3 regions of the Saccharothrix violaceirubra genome follow, and region 1 is predicted to be linked to each of the others. Evidence: riboswitches for the same ligand, from Rfam matches in the RefSeq annotation. Region 1 holds a riboswitch; each other region holds the start of a gene.
What was found. A riboswitch is a leader RNA that binds a small molecule or an ion and turns the genes downstream of it on or off. The one in region 1 is predicted to bind glycine.
Positions count from the first base shown of each region.

Region 2: another riboswitch for glycine. It lies ahead of gcvP (aminomethyl-transferring glycine dehydrogenase); the one in region 1 lies ahead of gcvT (glycine cleavage system aminomethyltransferase GcvT).
Region 3: another riboswitch for glycine. It lies ahead of gcvH (glycine cleavage system protein GcvH); the one in region 1 lies ahead of gcvT (glycine cleavage system aminomethyltransferase GcvT).

Region 1 covers NZ_JACHJS010000001.1:1,544,585-1,549,931, forward strand. The annotation lists gene F4559_RS07760 (helix-turn-helix transcriptional regulator) at 154-639, shown strand; gene F4559_RS07765 (hypothetical protein) at 870-1,253, shown strand; gene F4559_RS07770 (DUF3817 domain-containing protein) at 1,258-1,560, shown strand; glycine riboswitch at 1,618-1,706, shown strand; glycine riboswitch at 1,708-1,795, shown strand; gene gcvT (glycine cleavage system aminomethyltransferase GcvT) at 1,822-2,994, shown strand; gene glyA (serine hydroxymethyltransferase) at 3,010-4,275, shown strand; gene F4559_RS07785 (malonic semialdehyde reductase) at 4,361-4,969, shown strand; gene F4559_RS07790 (SAM-dependent methyltransferase) at 5,089-5,347, shown strand, end outside.
Region 2 covers NZ_JACHJS010000001.1:1,788,916-1,794,262, reverse strand. The annotation lists gene gcvP (aminomethyl-transferring glycine dehydrogenase) at 1-1,844, opposite strand, end outside; glycine riboswitch at 2,000-2,098, opposite strand; gene F4559_RS08990 (MerR family transcriptional regulator) at 2,253-2,819, opposite strand; gene F4559_RS08985 (bifunctional nuclease family protein) at 3,344-3,817, opposite strand; gene ftsR (transcriptional regulator FtsR) at 3,963-4,640, opposite strand; gene garA (glycogen accumulation regulator GarA) at 4,643-5,101, opposite strand; gene gcvH (glycine cleavage system protein GcvH) at 5,218-5,347, opposite strand, start outside.
Region 3 covers NZ_JACHJS010000001.1:632,850-638,196, forward strand. The annotation lists gene F4559_RS03115 (ATP-binding cassette domain-containing protein) at 1-329, opposite strand, end outside; gene F4559_RS03120 (hypothetical protein) at 378-743, opposite strand; gene F4559_RS03125 (hypothetical protein) at 749-931, opposite strand; gene ald (alanine dehydrogenase) at 1,261-2,367, opposite strand; glycine riboswitch at 2,568-2,660, shown strand; gene gcvH (glycine cleavage system protein GcvH) at 2,781-3,161, shown strand; gene F4559_RS03140 (L-serine ammonia-lyase) at 3,168-4,526, shown strand; gene F4559_RS03145 (hypothetical protein) at 4,569-5,309, opposite strand.

The sequences.
Region 1 (5,347 bases):
TGACATGCGGACCCTCACGTTGCACCGTATGGGTGGAATGAGGGCTATAACGCCCTGGTAACAGGGTTTTTGCCTATCCAGGGTCTAGCGGTTGTCGGTACCCGCTAATACGGTGCGCTGCATTGGCTGATCTTCGACCGACGAGGAGGCAGAATGGTCGAGGACTCCGGAGTCGACGAGCTGCTGCGGCAATGGGCGGCCGAGCGTTCGGACGACGCCGAACTGCGCGAGGTGAACCGGATCAAGGACGCGTGGCTCGCCGAGGCCCCGCAGTCCCCGGGGATCCCCGTGCAGCGGGCGACCGGTGGTGCGCGCGGCGTGATGCGGGTCGAGTCCGCGGACCCGGCTTACGTCGTCGCGATGCGGAAGCGGGCGCCGGAGGTGCCCGAGGGTCTGCTGGCCGCGGCCGCGAGCTACTGGCAGCTGGTCGGGGACCTCGCCGAGGCCGAGGCGTGGTGGGACGCGGGCATCAGCCCGCTGGACCAGCGCGCGCTCGACTACCGGGCGGCCGGGCTCACGCCCGCCGACCTCGGTCGGCGCCTCGGTCCGATGACGGTGCTCCAGCACCTGCGTCGGGGTAGTGCGGCGGCCTGGTGCGTGGCCAGGTTGCAGAGGCAACGCCGGGACGGCGTCGCCTGACGGATCGCGTGTCGGGCACGGACTCGGCCGCGGAGTCCGCGAACGCCCAAGGGGGAACGGGCTCCCTGCCGCGCTCGGGAGCCCAAGCCCCGTAGAAGGTCGACATTCCCGCGGTGTCCGGGTCGGAGCCATGCCTCCCGTGTGGCGTCGAAACCGATCCGTGCCGCAACCCCTGGAAGTGGACGAGCCGCGCCGACGGGCGCGGTAGTCCGAGCAAGTACCCTGAGGTCATGACCGGCCTCATCACCCCCAAACGGCTGATGATCGCGGCCGTCTGCGTGCTCTCCCTGGTGGTGTGCTGCGGTCTGGCCTACTGGCAGTGGGAGCGCTTCTCCGAGGCCGGTGGCACGTTCCAGAACCTCGGCTACGTCTTCCAATGGCCGCTCTTCGGCCTGTTCCCCCTGTTCATGGTGTGGCGCATCCGCCGCCTCGACGCCCGTCGTACCGACCGGGACGTCCCGGAGCCGGTGGTCGCCGACGTCCGGCCTGCGGTTACGGTGGACCCCGTCAGGACGTCCGCGCACGACGACGAGGACGACGAGCACGCGGCGTACAACCGCTTCCTCGCCGAACTGAACGCGCGGGACCAAGCGGTGAGCGAAGGCGGTCGGTAGGGCGATGAGCGGTGCGTTGAGCCGGTTCCGGGTGATGGCCTACGTGGTCGGCGTCGGCCTGCTCGGGCTCGTGTTCGCCATGCTGGTGAAGTACCTCGGCGACAACCCCGGCATGATGGCCGTCGTCGGACCCGTCCACGGCTTCCTCTACGCCGTCTACCTGGTGGCCGCCGTCGACCTCGCGCTCAAGGGCCGCTGGTCGCTCAAGGGCACGGCCCTGGTGCTGGTGGCCGGCACGATCCCGTTCGTGTCCTTCTACGCCGAACGCAAAGTCGTCGACAGCGTCCGTGCCGGCAAGTCCCTGTAGTTGACCGGTGTGCCGCCCCGCGCCTAGCGTCTGGGCAAGTCAACTGAACACGGCCGTCGATGTCGCGCGGGAGAGTCCCCGACCAGGGGCGCCGAAGGAGCAACTCCTCCCCGGAATCTCTCAGGCACAGCTACCGCCCGACGAAGGCAACTCTGGAAAGCAGGCGCCCGGCGCCTCGCCCACGGTGCAAGTCGCGCCCGCGCGACGAAGCTCTCAGGCTCATGACAGAGGGGGAGGCTCACTCAGGACGAGGAGTCTCCGATGGACCGTGTCATCCTTCGTACCGGCAAGCCGACCGACCCGGTCGGCGCCACTGCCGTGCCCGCCACCAGGGAGGACCCCGTGGACAGCCGTCGGACGCCGCTGCACGCCGAACACGAGGCGCTCGGCGCCCACTTCACCGATTTCGCGGGATGGCGCATGCCGTTGCGCTACGACAGCGAGTTGGCCGAGCACCACGCCGTGCGTACGACCGCGGGCCTGTTCGACCTGACCCACATGGGTGAGATCACGCTCACCGGTCCGCAGGCGGGCGCCGCGCTCGACCACGCGCTCGTCGGCCACTCGTCCGCGATCGGCGTCGGTCGGGCCCGCTACACCATGATCTGCCGGGCCGACGGCGGCGTGCTCGACGACCTGATCGTCTACCGGCTCGGCGACCTGGAGTACCTGGTCGTCGCGAACGCGTCCAACGTCGCCGTCGTGCACGAGGCGCTGGTGGAGCGGGCGAAGGGCTTCGACGTCGAGGTCGCGGACCGGTCGACGGACTACGCGCTGCTGGCCGTGCAGGGTCCGGCGTCGGTGCGCGTCCTGGCCGGGCTGACGGACACGGACCTGGACACGGTCAAGTACTACGCGTCGTACCCGTCGACCGTCGCGGGCAGATCCGTGCTGCTGGCCCGCACCGGCTACACCGGCGAGGACGGCTTCGAGCTGTTCGTCGCGCCGGACGACGCGCCGCACGTGTGGCGTGCGCTGCTGGAGGCGGGCAAGGCCCACGACCTCAAGCCCGCGGGCCTCGGTTGCCGCGACACATTGCGGCTGGAGGCCGGGATGCCGTTGTACGGCAACGAGCTGGGCACCGGGCGCACCCCGTTCCACGCCAACCTCGGCCGCGTCGTCAAGCTGGACAAGCCCGGCGACTTCGTGGGCCGGGAAGCACTCGCCGACGTCGAGGCCGACACCACCCTGGTCGGCCTCAAGACCGCGTCACGTCGCGCGCCCCGGCACGGTTACCCCGTGGTGGACGCGTCCGGCGCGGTGGTCGGCGAGGTGACCAGCGGGGCGTTGTCGCCGACGCTGGGCTACTCGATCGCGATGGCCTACGTCGCCAAGGAGCACGCGACGCCGGGCACCGGACTGGCGGTGGACGTCCGCGGCCGTCGGGAACCGGTCGAGGTCGTCGCTCTGCCGTTCTACAAGCGCAACTCTTAGGGAGATCCCAGACCGATGTCCGAGCACTTCAACACCTCCCTCGCGGAGTTCGACCCCGAGGTGGCGCAGGCGGTGGCCGCCGAGCTGGGGCGGCAGCGGTCCACCCTGGAGATGATCGCTTCGGAGAACTTCACCCCCGTGTCGGTGCTCCAGGCCCAGGGCTCGGTGCTGACCAACAAGTACGCCGAGGGCTACCCGGGCCGTCGCTACTACGGCGGCTGCGAGCACGTCGACGTGGTCGAGCGGCTGGCGATCGCGCGCGTCAAGGAGCTGTTCGGCGCCGGGTTCGCCAACGTGCAGCCGCACTCGGGCGCGCAGGCCAACGCGGCGGCGATGTTCGCGCTGCTCAAGCCGGGCGACACGATCCTGGGTCTGAGCCTGGCGCACGGTGGCCACCTCACCCACGGCATGAAGATCAACTTTTCCGGCAAGCTCTACAACGTGGTGCCCTACCACGTCGGCGACTCGGATGGCGTGGTCGACATGGCCGAGGTCGAGGCGCTGGCGCTGGAGCACCGGCCGAAGCTGATCGTCGCCGGCTGGTCGGCGTACCCGCGGCAGCTCGACTTCGCCGGGTTCCGCCGGATCGCCGACGCGGTCGACGCGTACCTGATGGTCGACATGGCGCACTTCGCCGGTCTGGTCGCCGCCGGGCTGCACCCCAGCCCGGTGCCGCACGCGCACGTCGTGACCACGACCACGCACAAGACGCTCGGTGGCCCGCGCGGCGGCGTGATCTTGTCCAACGACGCCGACATCGCCAAGAAGATCAACTCGGCGGTGTTCCCCGGCCAGCAGGGCGGTCCGCTGGAGCATGTGATCGCGGGCAAGGCCGTGGCGTTCAAGCACGCCGCGTCGCCGGAGTTCGCCGACCGCCAGCGCCGCACGCTGGAGGGCGCGCGCATCCTCGCCGACCGGCTCGCCCGCGAGGACGTGGCGGCCGTGGGCGTGAAGGTCCTCACCGGCGGCACGGACGTCCACCTCGTCCTGGTCGACCTGGTGGACTCGGAGCTGGACGGTCAGCAGGCCGAGGACCGGCTGCACGAGGTCGGCATCACGGTCAACCGCAACGCCGTGCCCAACGACCCGCGTCCGCCGATGGTCACGTCGGGCCTGCGGATCGGCACGCCCGCGCTGGCCACGCGCGGGTTCGGCGCGGACGACTTCGCCGAGGTCGCCGACATCATCGCGAACGCCCTGCTGCCGACCGCCGACCTGGACGGGCTGCGGGGACGCGTCGAGGTGCTGGCGGCGAAGTTCCCGCTCTACTCCACCCTGTGAGTCGGGCCACTGGGTGAAATAGGTCGGCAGCGGTCGGGGTTGTCCCGTGCGCAACCGCGTACGGGACGACCTGAATAGAGGAACCATGTCCGCCTCCCTCGACACGCTCGCGCTTTCCCCCGAAGCGCAGGACCTGCTCTTCACCGGTGCGCGCACGGCGAACGCGTTCACCGACGAGCCGGTGACCGACGAGCAGCTGCGCCAGGTGTACGAGCTGGTCAAGTGGGGTCCGACCAGCATGAACAACCAGCCGCTGCGCATCGTCTACGTGCGGGGCGAGGGTTCGCGCGAGCGGCTGCTGCCGCACCTGGGCGAGGGCAACCGGGCGAAGACCGCGTCCGCGCCGGTGGTGGCGATCCTGGCGGCCGACACCTCGTTCCACGAGCACTTCCCGCGGACGTTCCCGCACTTCGAGGGCGCGCGTGACCTGTTCGCCGACAAGCTCGACGTGCGCGACTCCGTGGCGCGGCTCAACGCGGGTCTCCAGATCGGCTACTTCATCCTCGGCGTGCGCGCCGCGGGTCTGGCCGCCGGTCCGATGTCGGGCTTCGACGCGGAGGGCGTGCGTCAGGAGTTCCTCGCCGACACGACGCTCCAGCCGCTGGTGATCGTCAACATCGGCCACCCGGACCACTCCGGCACGTTCGGTCGGTTGCTGCGCCTGGAGCACGACGAGGTCGTCAGCGAGGTCTGATCGACCGTTACACGGACAGGTCCCCGTCGCACTCCCCGCGACGGGGATCTTTTCGTGAACCGGGTCGGTGCGCGTGGACGAATACGTGACAGCGGTCGTCTCTCGCGAGGAGGAAGACAGTGGCTGTCACGACCACCGGCGTCGCCGGTGCACTCGCCGGCGTCGTCGAACGCCTGCTGGGTACGCGGTTGCCGATCGGGCTGCGGGCGTGGGACGGGAGCACCGCCGGTCCGCAGGACGGGCCGGTGGCCGTGATCCGTTCCCGGCGCGCGTTGCGTCGCCTGCTGTGGAACCCGGACGAGCTGGGGTTGTCGCGTGCGTACGTGAGCGGCGAACTCGACGTGGAGGGCGACCTCACCGAGGGGCTCAAGCGGTTCT
Region 2 (5,347 bases), 240 kb from region 1:
GCCGACGCGGCGTTCGTGCCGTGCGCCGACGACGGGATCAGGCACACGTCGCGCTCGGCCTGCCCCTGGTCGCGGTGGTAGGCGCGGATCGCCAGCAGGCCGGCGAACTCGCCCTGGCTGCCCGCGTTGGGCTGCAACGACACCGCGTCGTACCCGGTGACCTCGGCCAGCCACGTCTCCAGGTCCGTGATCAACGCCAGCAGGCCCTCGGCGTCCTCGGCGGGCGCGAACGGGTGCAGGTCGGCGAACTCGGGCCAGGTGATCGGTTCCATCTCGGCCGTGGCGTTGAGCTTCATGGTGCACGAGCCGAGCGGGATCATGCTGCGGTCCAGCGCGACGTCCTTGTCGGACAACGCCCGCAGGTAGCGCAGCAGCGCGGTCTCGGAGCGGTGCGCGTGGAACACCGGGTGGGTCAGGAAGTCCGTGGTGCGGCGCAGGTCGGCGGGGATGCCGTCGGCGGTGTCCGCGTCCAGACCGTCCACATCGGACACGGTCACGCCGAACGCCGCCCACACCGCCGCCAGGTGCGCCCGGGTCGTGGTCTCGTCGCACGCGATCTGCACGACGTCGTCGTCCACACGCCACAGGTTCACGCCGCGCTCGCGGGCCGCCGCGACCACCTCGGCCGCGCGGCCCTCGACCCGCACGCGCACGGTGTCGAAGAACTCGCCGTGCACGACGTCGACGCCGTTCTCGCACAGCCCGGCGGCGAGCACGGTGGCCATCCGGTGCGCGCGGGTCGCGATCGTCCGCAGCCCGTCGGGGCCGTGGTAGACCGCGTACATCGACGCGATCACCGCGAGCAGCACCTGGGCGGTGCAGATGTTGCTGGTGGCCTTCTCCCGGCGGATGTGCTGCTCACGGGTCTGCAACGCGAGCCGGTACGCGAGCGAGCCGTCCGCGTCGACCGACACGCCGACCAGGCGGCCGGGCAACTGGCGCTCCAGGCCCTGGCGCACGGCCATGTACCCGGCGTGCGGCCCGCCGAAGCCCATGGGCACGCCGAACCGCTGCGTGGTGCCGACGACGACGTCCGCACCGATCTCGCCGGGCGGGCGCAGCAGCGTCAACGCGAGCAGGTCGGCGGCCACGACCGCCTGCGCGTCGGCCTGGTGGATCTCGGCGATCAGCCGCTCGTGGTCGCGGACCACACCGGACGTGCCGGGGTAGCCCAGCAGCACGCCGAAGAAGTCGCCGCCCAGGCCCAGGCCCTCGATGCCCTGCGACAGGTCGGCGACGACGATCTCGATGCCCAGCGGCTCGGCGCGGGTCTCGATCACGGCCAGCGTCTGCGGCAGCGTGTCGACGTCCACGACGAACTTGTCCGACTTCGACCGGCCGGCGCGGCGCACCAGCGTCATGGCCTCGGCGGCGGCGGTCGACTCGTCGAGCATGGACGCGTTGGCCACGGGCAGGCCGGTCAGGTCGCCGACGGCGGTCTGGAAGTTGAGCAGCGCCTCCAGCCGGCCCTGCGAGATCTCCGGCTGGTAGGGCGTGTAGGCGGTGTACCAGGCCGGGTTCTCCAGCACGTTGCGGCGGATCACCGGCGGCGTGATCGTGCCGTGGTAGCCCAGGCCGATCATCTGCGTCAGGGTGCGGTTGCGCGCGGCCAGGGCCCGCAGCTCGGCGAGCGCCTCGGTCTCGGTGGCGGGCGCGGGCAGGTCCAGGACGAGGTCGCGCTCCCGGATCGACTCGGGCACGGCGCGCTGGGCCAGTTCCTCCAGCGAGCCGACGCCGACGACGTCGAGGATGCGGGCGAGTTCGGCCGGACGCGGACCGACGTGCCGGTCGGCGAAGGGCGTGCCGTGCTCCAGCCCGGCAAGGGGAATGCGGTCCTGCGTCATGGGGTCGCCTTTCGCTGAGGGCTACGGACACACTTCTGCCGTTGCCCTCCCCCTCTGTCTTCGCCCCGAGCCGGGGCGCCTGAGAGCTTCACCCCTGTCCCCAGGGGCTTGCACCGTCGGCGGGGCCGGTCGCCCGACCCGCTTTCCAGAGGCGTCTCACCCGCGCGGTTCTTTGTGCCTGAGAGGTTCCGGGGAGGATTTGCTCCTTCGGCGCCGGACCCGTTGCCGGTTCCGGGCTCTCCCGCGCGGGGTCGAGCGACTACCGGAGGATCGTAACCTGGCAGGACACCGCCGTTCACGCCGGCGCGACGTGGATCTCAGCAGGTGACCGGCAGGGCCGGACCACCCGTGCGGGACCGGTGGCAGGGCGTCACGACGTCCGGTCGACCGGTGCGCGCGGTGTCGTCGTCAGCCGGTCGCGCGGGTACGCCGGCGGCGGGACAGTTCGTCGTCCGAGGGTTGGTCGACCACCACGCCGTCGGCGCGCTCGGCCGGGAACTCGTGGATGGAGCCGCTGATCTCCCGCATGGCGCCGCTGACCGCGATGCCGAAGACGCCCTGGCCGCCCTGGAGCAGGTCGACCACCTCTTCCGGCGACGTGCACTCGTAGACGGTCGTGCCGTCGCTGAACAACGTGATCCTGGCCAGGTCCTGCACCCCGCGTTGGCGCAGGTGGTCGACGGCGACCCGGATGTTCTGCAGCGACACCCCGGTGTCGAGGAGTCTCTTGACGACCTTGAGGACCAGCAGGTCCTTGAACGAGTAGAGCCGTTGGCTGCCCGACCCGTGCGCACTCCTTATGGTCGGGTTGACCAGGCCGGTGCGCGCCCAGTAGTCGAGCTGGCGATAGGTGATGCCCGCGATCTGGCACGCGGCCGGCCCGCGGTAGCCGACCAGCTCGTCCGGCAGCGAGGAGTCGGGGAACAGCTCGCCCTGTTCGCCGGTTCCGGCCCGGATAGCCGCTTCCTCGACCACGCCTGCCTCCCCTCGGTCCGGCCTGACCGGCCGGTGACCTCGCGGAGCCGCCACCGAACTGCGTCGAGTAGCGCCTCCACCCGCGTTTGACGGTAAGACGGGGTGGGGGGCAGGTCAACGCGACGCGCGGAGCGGGTTTGACTCAAGCTGAGGTAGAGGTTGAGACCGCCGTTGGATGTAACCCATTTGGGTGACGTTTAGTGATCGTTTAGCGAACATCTCCGGCGATTCTGTAATCCATAAGAGTGACACCGGGGGGTGCCACGCGGGGTTGATCCACAACACACCGCAACCGCGTGCGAGGGCAGTTCCACCCAACAGCCGAACCGCCCTCGCACGCGTGGACAGCACCACGCGCCGCGGCACCTACGCGAGTCATGCACTCCGACACCGCGAGTTATGCGTTCGGGCACCTTGAGTTGTGCGTTCGGGCACTCCGGATCGACGTCCGGACAGCACGAAACCGGCATTCGGGAATACCGGAATGCCGTCGGCGTGCGAAAACCGGCGGAAACCCGGCCGGATCAGGTGTCGGCGCCGCGGAAGTCCTCGGGCGAGATCGAGTCCAGGAACTCCCGGAACTTCTCGACCTCGTCCTCCTGCTCGTCGGGGATGATCAGACCGGCTTCGGCGAGCACGCTTTCCTCGGCGTGGATCGGCACGCCGATCCGCAGCGCCAACGCCACCGAGTCCGAGGGACGGGCCGACACGCGCACGTCACCGTCGAACACCAACTCGGCGAAGTACGTGCCTTCCTGGAGATCCGTGATCCGGACCTGCTCCAACTGCCGGCCGAGCGCTCCGATCACGTCCTTGAGCAGGTCGTGCGTCAACGGCCTGGCCGGACGGACGCCCTGCTGTTCCAAGGCGATCGCGGTCGCCTCGACCGACCCGATCCAGATGGGCAGGTAGCGCTCGCCCTCGGTTTCGCGCAGCAGCAGGATCGGCTGGTTGGCGGGCAGCTCCACCCGCACACCCACGACGCGCATCTCGCTCATCGGGTATCGCCTCCCTCAGCGCGCTGAAAATATGGCGTCCCCGCTGTACCAACGAGGATTCCCCACGTACCCCTCCGACGCTACCCGCCAAGCGGGGCCAGTGCGCAACCGCCCGGCACGTCGGATCACGATGCGGACACCCGTTTCACCTGGGGGAAACCCGCCCGATGCCGGCCTCGCGCAACCCCGCCTTGACCAGCAGTGCGTGCAGCGTCACAGCGAGCGCCGACAATTCGCGCACCGCCTCGTCGGCCCGCGCCCGCGCCTGCGGATCGCGCTGCCGGTACAGCGGGGCGACCACCTGCTCGACCAACGCCACCTCGCGGTCGGCGGCCGTGCGGAACGCGCGCAGGTGACGTGCCTCGACGCCGAACTCGGCCATGGCCCGCACGGTCGCCGCGATCCGGACAGCCTCGCCGTCGTAGGAACCGCCCGGCCCCGGGCGGATCAGCCCGGAGCGCTCCAGCTCGGCCAGGACCCCGGGCGACACGCGGGCCAGCAGTTCCTCGCGGGTCACGTGGGTCGGGTCGACGGCTCGCAGGGCGCGTTGCGGCACGCCCTGGTCCGCCGCGTCGAGCTGTTCCTTGATCACCTTCAAGGGGAGGTAACGGTCCCGCTGGGCCGCCAGGACGTACCGCAGACGTTCGACGTCGGCCGTACTGAACTGGCGGTACCCCGAGGCCGTTCGTGCCGGGCGGACCAGACCTTCGGACTCCAGGAAGCGGATCTTGGAGATCGTCACGTCGGGGAACTCGGACCGCAGCTGTGCCAGCACGGCGCCGATGCTCGTCCCCCCGCGTTGTGGCCGCCCGGCCGCAGTCACGGTTACCCCTGGCCCCCGGCGCCCGGACCGGTGAGGAACACGAGGCGGAACTTGCCGATCTGCACCTCGTCGCCGTTGGCGAGGACCGCCTGGTCGACGGGCTCGCGGTTGACGTAGGTGCCGTTGAGGCTGCCCACGTCGATCACCACGAACTCGCCGCCCTCACGGCGGAACTCGGCGTGGCGGCGGGACACCGTCACGTCGTCGAGGAAGATGTCGCTGTCGGGGTGCCGGCCCGCACTGGTGGTGTCGCGGTCGAGCAGGAAGCGCGAACCCGCGTTGGGGCCGCGCTTCACGACCAGCAGGGCGGACCCGGCCGGCAGCGCGTCGACACCGGCGACGGCCGGCTCGCTCGCGGGGGTCTCGGCGCCCTCGACCTCGGCGAGGAAGTCGGCGCGGAACACGGAGGTACGCTCCGGGGACTGCTCCGGCGGAACGCCTGGCCCGTCGTTCGTGCTCACCTGAGCTCTCCTCCTGCTGCTGGAACCGTCGTCGTATCCGGTAGAACCTATCGTGCCCGAAGCGGGCTCCGAGGAGCGCCTCCCCTTCCTGCCGAAGAGGCGCCGGAAGATCGACGTCACGCCGTGGTCACCAGTTCCTGGTACGCCGCGGCGTCGAGCAGGTCGTCCACCGCGGCCGGGTCGGTCAGCCTCAGTTCGACGATCCACCCCTCGCCGTACGGGTCGGAGTTGATCAGGTCCGGCTCC
Region 3 (5,347 bases), 910 kb from region 1:
GGCACGCCGATGGCCGCCGCGTACACCCGCAGGTGGTTGCGGGCCGTGCGCCGGGGGTGGAACCCCTGGGCCTCGAGCACCGCGCCGACGACCCGTGCCGGGTTGCCGAGCTGGTGGAACGGCCGACCGTTGATCAGACCGACCCCGGAGGTCGGCGTCACGAGCCCGAGCAGCATGCGCAGGGTCGTGGTTTTGCCCGCGCCGTTGGGGCCGAGGAAGCCGGTCACCGTCCCGGGTTCGACCGTGAAGCTGAGATTCTGCACCGCTGCGACCGGACCGAACTGCTTGGTCAGGTTCTGCACCACGATGCGGCCAGTGCCGTCGTGCACGCGTCCCTCCCGAATGCTCCTACCGGGCGTCATCCTGCCCTAGGAGGATCATTCAGGTAGCGAATGGCGTGGTTTCGTGTCCACTTCCGTGCGACTTTGTGCCGGTATGCGGGTGAACGGGTTGCGCAACGGGCGCCTCCGCTCACGATGCGTCTCGCCCTCGCCGATGAGGTGGCGGTGCGCGGTCGTCCACACGCGGCACGGCCAGCGCCGGTTGCGCAGGACGCCCTGGCAGGAGTCGCAGCGGCCGTCGGGGTCGGGCTGGTGCAGGCTGAGCAGTAGGCGCCAGCCGTCGGCCAGCCGGTTGATGCCGGTGCGGGCCAGCGGCACCAGCGACTCGGCCTCGTCGTGCGCCACGGCCTGGTCGAGCTGGGCCAGTCGGCGCAGGACGGCGTCGCGCAGGGTCTCGTCCACGCCTTTCACATCCGCCTCGCGGCCTGGCCGAGCAGCGCCCGGAGCCTTCGGGTCTGCGTGACGGACATCACGGCGGACTCGCCGGGTGGTGCGACCAGCAGCACCCGGTCGTCCGCGACGAGGACGGTCATCGACCGGTCGCGCCCGAACGGGTCGTGACAGTCGATCCAACCGTGCGGTTGTGCCATGAGTGCTCCGATCCGAGGTGGTCAGGGGCTCACGCGGGGCGACCGGTCCGCCGCGCTGCGTAGCCGTCGGGTCCTGTGTCCCACCATCGGCCGGATGGACGTCGTGACTTACCCGTTACCCGCTGAATTCACTCGTTTGCTTGAGTCCGATACCGAAGCGCCGGTGAAGAAACCCGCACGGCACTGGGCACCGCACCCCCGGCGACGCTAGGATGGGCTGCGCGGCCCGCTCCCAGTGACCCCCAGGCTGGTTGAGCGGGTCGCCTCTTTTTGCCCGGAAACGCCGAAGGGCGCCCACCGGTCGGGTGGACGCCCTGGTGCGGCGGCGATCACGCTTCGTAAGCGGTGAACTCCAGGTCGTGCGCCTGCGCGACGGGCTCGTTGGTGAGCAGCCCCTCGTGCGCGTTCAGGCCGAGCGCGAGCGAGCGGTCCGCCCGCAGCGCGGTCTGCCAGCCCTTGTCCGCCAACGCCACCGCGTAGGGCAGCGTCACGTTGGTCAGCGCGTACGTCGACGTGCGCGGCACGGCGCCGGGCATGTTGGCCACGCAGTAGAAGACCGAGTCGTGCACGGCGTAGGTCGGGTCGGCGTGCGTGGTCGGCCGGGAGTCGGCGAAGCAGCCGCCCTGGTCGATCGCGATGTCGACGAGCACGGTGCCCGGCTTGAGCTGCGACACCAGCTCGTTGCTCACGAGCTTGGGCGCCTTGGCGCCGGGGACCAGCACGGCGCCGATGACCAGGTCGGCGTCGCGCACGGCCTGCTCGATCGAGTACGAGTTGGACGTGACGGTGCGCAGCCGGCCCTGGAAGAGCGCGTCGATGTGGCGCAGCCGGTCGACGTTGGTGTCCAGGATCTCGACGTCGGCGCCGAGGCCGACGGCGATGGTCGCGGCGTTGAGGCCCGCGACGCCGCCGCCGATGACGACCACGCGCGCCGGGTGCACGCCGGGCACGCCGCCGGGCAGCACGCCGCGCCCGCCGGACGGCTTCATCAGGGCGAACGCGCCGACCTGGGGCGCGAGCCGGCCCGCGACCTCGGACATCGGGGCGAGCAGCGGCAGCGCGCCGTTGGGCGTCTGCACGGTCTCGTAGGCGACGGCCGTGGTGCCGGAGTCGATCAGCGCCTTGGTCAGCGGCAGGTCGGCGGCGAGGTGCAGGTACGTGAACAGCACCTGGCCCTTGCGCAGCCGCGGGTACTCGACCGCGATCGGCTCCTTGACCTTGAGCACGAGGTCGCCCTCGGCCCAGACGTCGTCGGCGGACGCCAGGACCTTGGCACCGGCGGCGACGTACTCCTCGTCGGTGATCGCCGAACCGAGGCCGGCGCCGGCCTCGACGAACACCTCGTGACCGCGGTTGGTCAGCTCGTGCGTGCCCGCGGGGGTCAGCGCGACGCGGTACTCGTGGTTCTTGATCTCGCGGGGTACAGAGATCCGCACGGTGGGCTCCTTCGGCGACAGTCGGTACGCCAAAGGTCGGATACCCGGCTCGAACTGTCATCGTGCCGCGAGCACGAACGCCGGCCCTCCGGTTTGTGGCGATCGGACAACGGCCGACGTCCGTTGACACTTGTCGTGACGGGCACCTAGCGTGGCGACACCCAACTGAATACCGGCCGCGATGCCGTCATGCAGGCATCAGAACCCGCGCGGGAGAGTCCTCGGCACGCGCCGGGGCGCCGAAGGAGCAAGCACCCCGCACACTCTCAGGCAGCGAGAACCGCTCGGGCGAGGCGACTCTGGAAAGCGTGCGACACGCGCGCACCCACGGTGCAAGCCGCGACGAAGCGGTGAAGCTCTCAGGTCCCAGGACAGAGCAGGGGACCCGACCTCGGACACCTTGGAGCGCTGCCGTGACCTACCCGGAACATCTGCTTTACACCGAAGAACACGAGTGGGTCGACTGGAAGCCGGGTACCCGGGATCCCGTGTCGGTAGGCATCACGTCGTACGCCGCGTCCTCGCTCGGCGACATCGTGTTCGTCCAGCTCCCGGACCCGGGCACCGTCGTGAAGGCGGGCGAGGTGTGCGGCGAGCTGGAGTCCACCAAGTCGGTGAGCGACCTGTTCGCGCCGGTCGCCGGTCGGGTCGTCGAGGTGAACACGGCCGTGGTCGACGACCCCGCGCGGATCAACAACGACCCGTACGGCGAGGGTTGGCTGTTCAAGGTCGAGGTCACCGCTGCCGAGGGCCTGCTGACCGCCGCGAAGTACGCGGATTTCACCCGGGAATGACCCGCCGTGGCGATCAGCGTCTTCGACCTGTTCTCCGTGGGCATCGGGCCGTCGAGTTCGCACACGGTCGGCCCGATGCGGGCCGCGGCCCTGTTCGCGGCGCGGCTGCCGCTGGACCGGGTCGACCGGGTCCACGTCGAGTTGTTCGGCTCGCTCGGTGCCACCGGGCACGGCCACGGCAGCCCGAAGGCGGTGCTGCTCGGCCTTGAGGGGCACCGGCCCGAGGAGATCGACCCCACGGCGGCCGACGACCGCGTGGCGGTGATCAGGGAGTCCAAGCGGCTGTCGCTCGGCGGTCGGCGCGAGATCGCGTTCGCCGAGGACACCGATCTGGTCATGCACCGCCGCAAGTCCCTGCCGCTGCACCCCAACGGGATGCGGTTCGCCGCGTACGGCTGCGGCGAGGTCGTCGACGAGGCCGTGTACTACTCGGTCGGCGGCGGGTTCGTGGTCGACGAGACCGCGTCCGGCACGGACCGGATCAAGGCGGACGCCACGCGCCTGCCGCACCCGTTCCGAAGCGGCGACGAGCTGCTGGCCCGCACCCGCGAGACCGGGGCGCCGATCAGCGAGCTGATGCTGGCCAACGAGCGGGTGTGGCGGCCCGAGGCGGAGATCCGCTCGTCGCTGCTGCACATCTGGCAGGTGATGCAGGACTGCGTCGAACGCGGTTGCACGCGGACCGGTGTGCTGCCGGGCGGGCTGAAGGTCCGCCGACGTGCGGCCGAGCTGCGCGACCGGCTGGCCTCCGAGCACTTCGCCACCGACCCGTTGCGGGTGACCGACTGGGTCACGCTGTTCGCGCTCGCGGTCAACGAGGAGAACGCGGCCGGCGGGCGGGTGGTCACGGCACCGACCAACGGCGCGGCCGGCATCGTGCCGGCGGTGCTGCACTACTACGCCCGGTTCGTGCCGGGCGCGTCGGACGACGGCGTGGTGCGGTTCCTGCTCACGGCGGGCGCGATCGGGGTGCTGTTCAAGGAGAACGCGTCGATCTCGGGTGCCGAGGTCGGGTGCCAGGGCGAGGTCGGTTCGGCGTGCTCGATGGCGGCCGGCGGATTGGCCGAGGTGTTGGGCGGTACTCCCGAACAGGTGGAGAACGCCGCCGAGATCGCGATGGAGCACAATCTCGGCCTCACCTGCGACCCGATCGGCGGTCTGGTGCAGATCCCGTGCATCGAGCGCAACGCGTTGGCGGCGATCAAGGCGATCACGGCCGCGCGGATGGCGTTGCGCGGCGACGGATCGCACTTCGTGTCCCTGGACAAGGTCATCAAGACCATGCGGGAAACCGGTCGGGACATGAAGGTCAAATACAAGGAGACGGCCCGCGGCGGACTCGCCGTGAACGTCATCGAGTGCTGAAGTCCGGGCGCCGACCCGATCGGGTCGGCGCCCGGACCCGCGTCACACCTGGCCGGAGAAGACCGCTTTGTCGGCGTTGAAGCCGGGCTGGAGCGTGATCTCCAGCTTTCCGGTCTGCGGGCTGACCGAGTAGGCCACGTCGTAGGTGAACGAGCTGCCCGGTGCGACGGACTGCGTCTCGACGCCGCCGCCGCAGCCGCCGTCGGGGGAGTCCTGGATCAGGTCGGCCTTGCGGTTGTCGAACTTGCCGTCGCCGCCGACGCGGGTCAGCACGGCCGCGTCGAACGGCCGGTCGGTGCCGTTGGTGACCGTGATGGTGACCTTGACCGCGCGGTTGATCTTGCGCGGCACGGCGAACGTGCCGGTCGTGCACACGGTCGGCGTGGCGATCTCGGCGACCAGGCCGTCCTTCCACTTGAACCGCTGGTTCCAGGTCAGCCCGTCGGGCGCGGCCGACGGGCTCGCGGTCGCGCCGCCGCCGACCGTGGCCACGTCGGTCGAGCCGGTGCGCACGACGACCGTGGACGCGATCGCGAGCACGCTGAGCACCACGCCGACCGTCGCGAGCAGCTTGCGTCCGCCGAACAGCGCGATGACACCGAGCACCACGCCGACGCCCGCGACGATCGCGGTGATCCGGTTGATGCCGAGCACCGGCGAGCACGCCAGTCCGACGACGCCCAGGGCGATCGACGGCCACGCGAGCACGCCGAACCAGACCGTCCCGACCGGGTCCTCCGACGCGGGTCTGCGCGGTGCCTCGGGCGATCGGACATCGGACATGCCGGACTCCTCGTGCTCGGTGTACGCGATAGTTCGCG